3 linked regions of the Methylomonas sp. 11b genome follow. The main gene of each other region encodes a partner of the protein of the gene in region 3 in a complex. Links are inferred from orthologs where the notes say so. Each region holds a gene or a part of one and is shown on either strand. Other genes may lie near its edges.

Region 1 (2,874 bases), 950 kb from region 3 along the record:
CTGGATAACAAACATCAGGTGGTTTTGACCTGCGATAAGTATCCGAAAGAAATCGATGGCTTGGAAGACCGTTTGAAATCGCGCTTCGGTTGGGGCTTGCCGGTGGCGATAGAACCGCCGGATCTGGAAACTCGTGCGGCGATTTTGATCAAAAAAGCGCAACAAGTTGGCGTGGATCTGGATCAAGACATAGCCTTCTTCATTGCGAAACGCATACCTTCCAATGTTAGAGATTTGGAAGGTGCGTTGCGTAGAGTAGTAGCCAACTCGCAATTTACCGGTCGCGATATCACCTTGGAATTTACCAAGGAAGCGCTGCACGATTTGATCAGCTTGCAAGACAAGTTGATCAGTATCGACAACATTCAAAAAACCGTAGCCGACTATTTCAAGATTAGAGTGGCCGATTTATCGTCAAAAAACCGCAAACAATCCATCACCCGTCCTAGACAAGTAGCTATGTGCCTGGCCAGAGAACTGACCTCGCACAGTTATCCGGAAATTGGCGATGCTTTTGGTGGACGCGACCACACTACCGTCATCAATGCCTGCAAGCGTGTGGCTGAGTTGAAAGACGACGATGTGAAGATGGCGGAAGATTACAAAAACCTGTTGAGAACCTTATCGCATTAATTGCGTGTAAGTTGTGGATAAAGTGTGCCGAAAATAGCCTATCCAGCTTATCCAAAAACCCCATACAAGCTAAAACGGTATCTGACAACAATGTTTGATACATGCTAAGATTTTGATTTAAATTAGATAAAACCGGTTTTCCACAGCTTTTTGTTTACTTAGTAGTAACAATATATAAAAGATATTTATATGAAATTTATTATTAGCAGAGATCAAATCTTGCCACCGCTGCAACAAATCGTCAGCGTTATCGAGAAACGGCAGACCATGCCGATTCTGTCCAATGTGTTGTTGCAGGCTAGCGACGAGCAGTTGGTGATGACCGGTACAGATACGGAAATTCAGATTGTTGCTAAGTTAAATATCGAATCAATAGCGCATTCCGGGGAAATAACGGTTCCTGCTAGAAAGTTTCTGGATATTTGCCGCTTATTACCAAACGGCGCGGAAATTCACTTTGAATTGCAAGACGATAAAGTTAAGGTCGTTTCCGGCCGCAGCCGGTTTTCTTTGAGTACTTTACCGGCGGAACATTATCCGGAGTTCAACGAGTCCGAGTTTGAACATAGCTTTTTGCTCAATGCCGGCAAATTCAAGAAAGCGCTGGATAAAACCGTGTTTTGCATGGCCAATCAGGACGTACGCTATTACTTGAACGGCTTGTTACTGAATGTCAGCAATTCCAAACTTAAACTGGTCGCGTCCGATGGCCATCGTTTGTCGATTTATGAAGACGATATTGGCCAAGCGACCGGCTATGAATCCCGCATCATCATGCCCAGAAAAGCGGTGCAGGAATTGAGTCGTTTGCTGGACGATGCAGACGCAGAATTGAACATCCAGTTTTCCAGCAACAACATCCGAATTTATTACAAGGATGTAGTGTTCTCGTCAAAGCTGATCGATGCCAAATTCCCGGATTTCAGTAAAGTGTTCAATCAAAGTTTTATGAGTCCGTTGTTGATCCAAAAACAAGTCTTGAGAGATGCGTTAACGCGGGTAGCGATTCTGTCCAATGAAAAGTACAAAGGTGTGACTTTCGATATTTCCGGCGATTTGTTGAAACTCAGTACCCATAATCCCGAGCATGACGAGGCCGAGGAAGAATTGATCATCGATTATCAAGGCGAGCCGTTGAGCATCTCGTTTAATTCGCAATATATGCTGGATGCAGTATCCAACTTGGATTCAGAAATGGCGGTGCTGACCATAGCCGGCAACGCCAGCAGTTGTTTCATCGAAGAACCTGAACAACCTTTGTTTAAATTTATTGTCATGCCAATGCGGATGTAGGTCGTTTAGCGATTATGACCTTGTTAAAGCTGGATGTGCTGTCGGTTAGAAACATCCATTCCGCAAGCATCTCGCCGTCGCCCGCCATTAATTTGATCACCGGCGCCAATGCCAGCGGCAAGAGTTCGCTGCTGGAAGCCATTTTTATTTTGGGTAGATCTCGCTCGTTTAGAACTACCCATACCAAGCAGGCCATTGCTTTCGAGCAGTCGCAATTGACCGTTTCCGCGCAAAATCGGGAACAGTCCGGTTCGGTCAGTACGCTGGGGATACAGATTGATAACAAACAGTGCCAGATCCGCATCGATCAGGAAGATCGACAAAAAGCTGATTTGGCGTACGCATTGCCAGTGCAATTGATTCATCCCAAGAGTTATCGCTTGCTAGACTCCGGACCGCAAATCCGTAGAGAGTTTTTGGATTGGGGTATTTTTAATCAACACAAAAACTTTTTGCCCTGTTGGCGCAAGTTTAATAAGGCTTTGCAACAACGTAATGCTTTGTTGAAAACCCGGCAACTGAAACAGCTTCCGGCTTGGGATAAGGAACTTGTGGAATATGGGCAGGTGATTAACGAGTTTCGTTTGGCCTATGTAGCAAGCTTGCAACCGGTGTTTTTAGAAATGGCTAGCCACTTCTTAAATAAGGAGGATGTTGATTTACGCTTCTTGCCCGGCTGGGATGATAGGCAATCCCTAGACTTAATTTTGAAAAACGATCTGGTGCGAGACATACGCTACGGCTTTACCCATAGCGGACCGCACCGAGCGGACTTTCAGACTTACCAAAACAAAAGACTGGCTAAAGACTATCTGTCACGCGGACAACAAAAGCTCTTAGTTTTGGCACTTATGTTGGCACAAGTGACCTTATTGAATCAGGAAAGCCCATATTCCTGCTGCATCTTAATAGACGACCTCGCGTCCGAATTGGATACAGAAAACCGGG
Region 2 (2,965 bases), 1.5 Mb from region 3 along the record:
GGGACCGATGCCATCCAACGGCGACAAGCGGCCATGCAGCACAAAGTATTTGCCTTTGAAGGTGGTAGCTTGATCGATCACCCATACATCGGCCGGACTTTCGACTACACACAAGGTTTCCGAATCGCGTAACGGGTTGGCGCAGACCTCGCACAATTCCGCTTCGGTCAAGGTCCGACACTCGCGGCAGTGGCCGACTTCGGCGATGGCTTTCGCAAGCATTTTGCTTAGCTGCATGCCGCCGTCGCGGTTGCGCTGCAACAGATGAAAAGCCATGCGTTGCGCCGATTTCGGCCCGACGCCGGGCAGGCAGCACAGGCTTTGGATCAACTCTTTCAGCAAACCCTGGTTTTGCATGTTTAGAACGGCATTTGGAAACCGGGCGGAATCGGGATGCCGGCTGTGACGTCGGCCATTTTTTCTTTTTTCATTTTGCCGACTTTATGCACGGCGTCGTTGATCGCCGCCGCCACCAAGTCTTCCAGCATATCCTTGTCGTCGCCGACCAGGGATGGATCGATACTGACCTTACGCACCTCGCGTTTGCCGGTCATCACAATCGTCACCAAGCCGCCGCCGGATTCGCCGTGTACTTCCATCGCCCCCAGTTCTTCCTGGGCTTTTTTTAAGTTGTCCTGCATTTTTTGGGCTTGTTGCATGATGCCCGCTAGCGCATTTTTCATCATCGTCTCTCCAATATTTAATTCAGCGGTTCGATACTACCAGGCATGATTCTGGCGCCAAAGGTGTCTTTCAAAGCCTGTACATTTTCATCGGTGTTAATGCTATCCACCGCCGCTTGCTGCCGATCTTCGCGGGCTTTTTGAATTTCCAGCGCAGGCGTCATTTGCTGCTCTGCTTGCTTGCTTATGACCAGTTTTAAGGGTTTACCGTAATAATTTTGCAACGCTACCCTTAGATTGTCCTCGGCTTTAGTACCGATCTGCTGGAAGCTCGGATCGAGCAGCAAGCGACAACTGCTGTCGTCTATACCGTCCAACACGCAATTATTCGCAAGTTCGCGGGTACGGCCGCTGATATTCAACGCAGCGATAATCTCGGTCCAATTGCCCGGATTGGTAGTTTGCGAGACCGATGTAGGACGCGGCTCGTCGATATGCCTGGCCTCGGTCGCCACCGCCGCAGCCGGCGCCGATACACTAGCATTCGGTTTAACGACAACCGGTTTGATGGGCTCAAGCGCTTGCGCTTCTGCGGCTTGCGGCCGAAAAGTCAGCATCCGCAACATCACCATTTCAAACCCGCTGCGCGGATCGGGCGCCAGCGGCAGATCGCGTTGGCCGATCAAACAAATCTGATAATACAGTTGCACATCTTCCGGCAATAAGCTCTGGGCCAGCGTATCCAGTAACTGTTTATCGAATTCCTGATCGACGAAATCCGGCATTTGCTGTAACAGCGCTACCCGATGCAACACTCGCAGCATCTGTTGCAAAATATCTGCAAAATCGGGCGTCAATTCCGCCACATCGGCAATTTTTGCCAGTAACCTCCGCGCATCACCAGCAGCCAGCGCTTGCAAAATATCGTCGATGGGTTGCTGCGCGACGGTACCGAGCATGCCGATCACCGCTTCCGTGGCGACGCTGCCGCTACCGTAAACGATAGCCTGATCCAGCAGACTCAAGCCATCTCGCAAGCTGCCGTCGGCGGCTCGGCCCAACATTTTTAGCGCAGCAGGCTCGAAAGCGATTTGCTCCTGGCCCAAAATAAACTGCATCTGCGCATCGATTTGCTCCGGCAACAGCCGCTTCAAATTGAATTGCAAGCAGCGCGACAATACCGTGACCGGAATTTTATGCGGATCGGTAGTAGCCAGCAGAAACTTGACGTGCGGCGGCGGCTCTTCCAGGGTCTTTAACAGGGCGTTAAAGCTATGCCCGGACAGCATGTGCACTTCGTCGATCAAATAGACTTTGTAGCGACCTTGATTGGGGGCGTACTGAGCGTTGTCGAGCAGATCGCGGGTATCTTCGACTTTGGTGCGGGAGGCGGCATCGACTTCGATCAAGTCCATAAACCGGCCCTGTTCGAAATCCCGGCACACCTGGCATTCGCCGCAGGGATTAAAATCTTTCAGATTTTCGCAGTTGATGGCTTTGGCGAGAATCCGCGCCACCGTGGTTTTGCCAACGCCGCGCGTGCCGGTGAACAGATAGGCATGATGCAATCTATCATGTTGCAAGGCGTGCATTAGCGATTGGCTGACATGCTCCTGACCGACAAGCTGGGTGAAGTTGCTGGGACGCCATTTTCTGGCAAGAACCTGATAAGCCATTAGCAACGCGGAAAGGCAAGAGTTGGGCGGCTACTGCGCCAGCCACATCCCGGCACACGAGTCCGCTGCTACCGTTGCTTCCTTCCGGACCTGGCGGGGTTTACAGCGTATCGTTGCGAGAGGACCGACACAGTAACCATAAAACATCAGCAAGACGCTGAAGAGTTGCGCATTATCCATAAAAGCCAACAGATAAGCAACTGTCTTGCCAAAATTAAGTAAATAACTCCGACAACGCCCCTCGGCTACTGTATTGCCGGAATAGGCAAACTGCTGGCAATGGCATGACCGAACGAGGCGCCGAACTTGCCGGCCAAGCGGTCGATCAAGCGCTCCTGCGGGGTAAAGTTTACTTTTTCCTCGGTGCCGAACTGGTCGCGCGCGACACTATCAACGCTGCCGAAATCGTCCGCCAACCCCAGCCTGACGCCTTCCGTACCGGTCCAAATCAGCCCGGAGAACATCTCCGGCGCTTCGACTTCCTTCAAACGTTTGCCGCGTCCTTCCCGCACCGCACCGATGAATTGTTGGTGTACTTGATCCAGCAATGACTGCATATGCTTGCTTTCTTGCTGATTGACCGGCGAGAACGGATCGAGCATGGCTTTGTGCGCGCCGGCGGTCAACAAGCGCCGCTCCACGCCCAGTTTGTCCAACACATCGGTA
Region 3 (3,142 bases):
GCTTTGATTTTGGCATCTATCGTCGAAAAGGAGACCGGCGCCGGCGAAGAGCGGAGAAAAATCGCCGGGGTATTTGCTCGGCGCTTGAAGAAAGGCATGTTGTTGCAAACCGACCCGACTGTCATCTACGGCATGGGCGATGACTACCACGGTGATATCCGGCATAAGGATTTGCGCGAACATACACCCTACAACACCTACGTCATCGAAGGACTGCCGCCTACACCGATTGCGATGCCTGGTAAGCAAGCCATCGTTGCTGCTTTACATCCCGATAATAGCGATGCCTTGTTTTTTGTCGCCCGCGGCAATGGCCGCCATGCCTTTTCTTCGACCTTGGCGGAACACGAAAAATACGTCGATCAATATCAACGATGACACGCGGACGATTTATCACGCTGGAAGGTGGCGAAGGCGTCGGCAAGTCCACCAATCTGCAATTTATCAAGCAACTGTTGGAAGAACGGGGTATTCCCTTCGTGCTGACGCGTGAGCCGGGCGGCACCGGCATTGCCGAAAAGATTCGTGGGATTTTGTTGGAACGGCAAGCGGAAAGTTTGACCGAGCAGGCCGAGTTGTTGCTGGTATTCGCGGCCCGCGCCCAACATATTCAACAGGTGATTTTGCCAGCTTTGCAGCAAGGGCAGTGGGTGGTGTGTGACCGTTTTACTGATGCCACCTATGCCTACCAAGGTGGTGGCCGGAATATGGATCTGCAAACCATCGCTTGGTTGGAAAAAGCCGTACAAGGTACCCTGAGGCCGGATTTGACATTTGTGTTCGACGCGCCGATAGAAGTCGGTATGCTGCGCGCCAAGCACAGAGGCGAGTTGGACCGCTTCGAAACCGAACAGTTGGCGTTTTTCGACCGGGTCCGGCAAACGTATTTACAACGCGCCGCCACGGATTTGCAGCGCTATAAGATCATCGATGCCAGCTTACCGTTAAGCGAAGTGCAGCAGCAATTGCGCCGCGAGTTGGCGGGATTGTGGGGCATTAATGCCTAGCCGAATCGGGCTTTATCCCTGGCAACACGAGAACTGGCGGCAGTTGCACGGTTATATCGAACAGCAACGCATCCCGCAAGCCTTGCTGTTTTCCGGTGCGGTCGGGCAGGGCAAACAGCATTTGGCCGAGTATTATGCACGGACCTTGTTGTGTCACGCGCCGTTAGCCGATGCTAGCGCGTGCGGTCATTGTGTCGGTTGCAATTTATTCGATGCGCAAACTAATCCCGATTTTTTGATGATAGCGCCCGACGAACCCGGCAAAGCCATCGGTATCGATAAAATCAGGCAACTGATTGTGAAGCTGGCTTTGAAACCGCAGTACGATCATGCCTATAGAGTCGTGATCATTCAGCCGGCTGACGCATTGAACACAGCTTCGGCGAATGCGTTTTTGAAGTGTCTGGAAGAGCCGACCGAACGGACTTGTTTGTTGTTGATCAGCGAGCAACCGAGCCGATTGCCGGCGACAATCCGTAGCCGTTGCCAGAAAATCGATTGCGCAACGCCCGCGCGCGAACTGGCGATGCTATGGTTGCAGCAGCAGGGTGTCGGAGAACAAACCGAGTTGTTATTAAAACTGGCCCAAGGCTCGCCGCTGTTGGCTAAGCATTACGCCGAACAGAATATGATTCAGCTCAGGCAGCAGTATTTCGAGGCTTGGTTGCAGATTGCGCAAGGCAAGGAAAATTTGTTGACGGTAGCCGAGCTCTGGCAAAAGCAGGAAAAAATCGATTTGGCAGTGGTTTTGCTGTGGATGGCAAGCTGGGTCGCGGACATAGTCAAATACGCGTACCGGGCGGAATCGCCGGCGCTTGCCAATCCGGATCTGAAAAATGCCTTGCAAGCCCTTGCCGAGCGGCTAGAATTGAAACGCCTATATCGGTTTTACGATAATGTGCTTACCACCAAGTCGCAACTGAACACGCAACTTAATAAACAATTGATGGTCGAGCAGCTATTGATTAGTTGGTCGCAACTGAATAGACAATAAGCGTATGGCAGAATCAGCAGCACCCAGACAAGGTATCTTGTCCTTATCGATCAAGGATAAAAATGCGCTGTATGCGGCGTACATGCCGTTCGTGAAAAACGGCGGTTTGTTTATTCCGACCAAGCGCGAATACGAGATGGGTGAGGAAGTGTTCATGTTGCTGAACTTAATGGACGAAACCGAGCGCTTGCCGATTGCCGGCAAAATTATCTGGAAGACCCCGGCGGGTGCCGAGGGCTACCGTGCAGCCGGCATTGGCGTGCAATTTAGTGATCAGGATGGCGGTGCGGCGCGTAACAAAATTGAAACCTATTTGGCTGGCGCATTAGAATCTGATCGTTCCACGCATACCATGTAAACTGTTTGGCGGGCGGGCTTTGCCGCTGTCTTTACTTTCCTAAACTCATGTTTATCGACTCACACTGTCATCTCGACCGTATCGATTTAGCGCCCTACGCTAATGATTTCAATACCTTTGTGCAAGCGGCTCGCGCGGCCAAGGTCCGGCATATGCTGTGTATTGCCATCGATATGGAAGCCTATCCGGCCATGCTGGAGCAAGTCATGCCGTATTCGGATATCTCCTTGTCGGTGGGCGTGCATCCTAATGTTCATGATGGGCGTGAGCCCACGCTAGATGATTTGCTACAGTTGGCCGATAACGAAAAAGTGATCGCCATTGGTGAGACGGGACTGGACTATTTTCGTAGCGAAGGCGATCTGGAATGGCAGTTTGAACGGTTTCGCACCCATATTGCCGCAGCCAAGACACTCAACAAGCCTTTAATTATCCATACCCGCGAAGCTGGCCACGATTCCTTGGATGTGCTGCGGGAAGAAGGCGCGGATCAGGTTGGGGGCATCATTCACTGCTTTACCGAGGATTGGGCGTATGCGGAAAAAGCTTTGGATTTGAATTTCTATATCTCTTTTTCAGGCATCGTGACCTTCAAGAACGCGGAAGCCATCAAGGATGTGGCGCGTAAAATACCAGCCGACCGTTTTCTGATTGAAACCGACTCGCCGTATCTCGCGCCGGTGCCGTATCGCGGTAAACCGAATTATCCGACCTATGTCCGCTATGTGGCGGAACATATTGCTGATTTGCGCGGGACCTCTGTCGAAGCTATTGCCGAGCAGT

Evidence for each region. Proteins that work in one complex are often made in the same cells at the same time.
Region 1: the proteins of METH11B_RS0110615 (region 3) and dnaN are in contact, whole or in part, in a cryo-EM structure (PDB 8GIZ), measured with the Escherichia coli proteins. The link is inferred for Methylomonas sp. 11b from one-to-one orthologs.
Region 2: the proteins of METH11B_RS0110615 (region 3) and dnaX are in contact, whole or in part, in a cryo-EM structure (PDB 8GIZ), measured with the Escherichia coli proteins. The link is inferred for Methylomonas sp. 11b from one-to-one orthologs.

The regions. Positions count from the first base shown.
Region 1 is NZ_KI911557.1:3,150,120-3,152,993, forward strand. It holds dnaN (DNA polymerase III subunit beta), read left to right. Parts: upstream 1-822; coding sequence 823-1,926; downstream 1,927-2,874. Other genes in the region: dnaA (chromosomal replication initiator protein DnaA), read left to right, coding at 1-633; recF (DNA replication/repair protein RecF), read left to right, coding at 1,941-2,874. UniProt on the Escherichia coli protein: Confers DNA tethering and processivity to DNA polymerases and other proteins. Acts as a clamp, forming a ring around DNA (a reaction catalyzed by the clamp-loading complex) which diffuses in an ATP-independent manner freely and bidirectionally along dsDNA.
Region 2 is NZ_KI911557.1:3,748,813-3,751,777, reverse strand. It holds dnaX (DNA polymerase III subunit gamma/tau), read right to left. Parts: upstream 2,300-2,965; coding sequence 701-2,299; downstream 1-700. Other genes in the region: sppA (signal peptide peptidase SppA), read right to left, coding at 2,545-2,965; METH11B_RS0117985 (YbaB/EbfC family nucleoid-associated protein), read right to left, coding at 360-683; recR (recombination mediator RecR), read right to left, coding at 1-357. UniProt on the Escherichia coli protein: Part of the beta sliding clamp loading complex, which hydrolyzes ATP to load the beta clamp onto primed DNA to form the DNA replication pre-initiation complex.
Region 3 is NZ_KI911557.1:2,201,624-2,204,765, reverse strand. The notes cover bases 1-3,000. They hold METH11B_RS0110615 (DNA polymerase III subunit delta'), read left to right. Parts: upstream 1-999; coding sequence 1,000-2,001; downstream 2,002-3,000. Other genes in these bases: METH11B_RS0110605 (TatD family hydrolase), read left to right, coding at 2,407-3,000; METH11B_RS0110610 (PilZ domain-containing protein), read left to right, coding at 2,006-2,359; tmk (dTMP kinase), read left to right, coding at 375-1,007; mltG (endolytic transglycosylase MltG), read left to right, coding at 1-378. Also shown: more of METH11B_RS0110605, read left to right, coding at 3,001-3,142. UniProt on the Escherichia coli protein: Part of the beta sliding clamp loading complex, which hydrolyzes ATP to load the beta clamp onto primed DNA to form the DNA replication pre-initiation complex.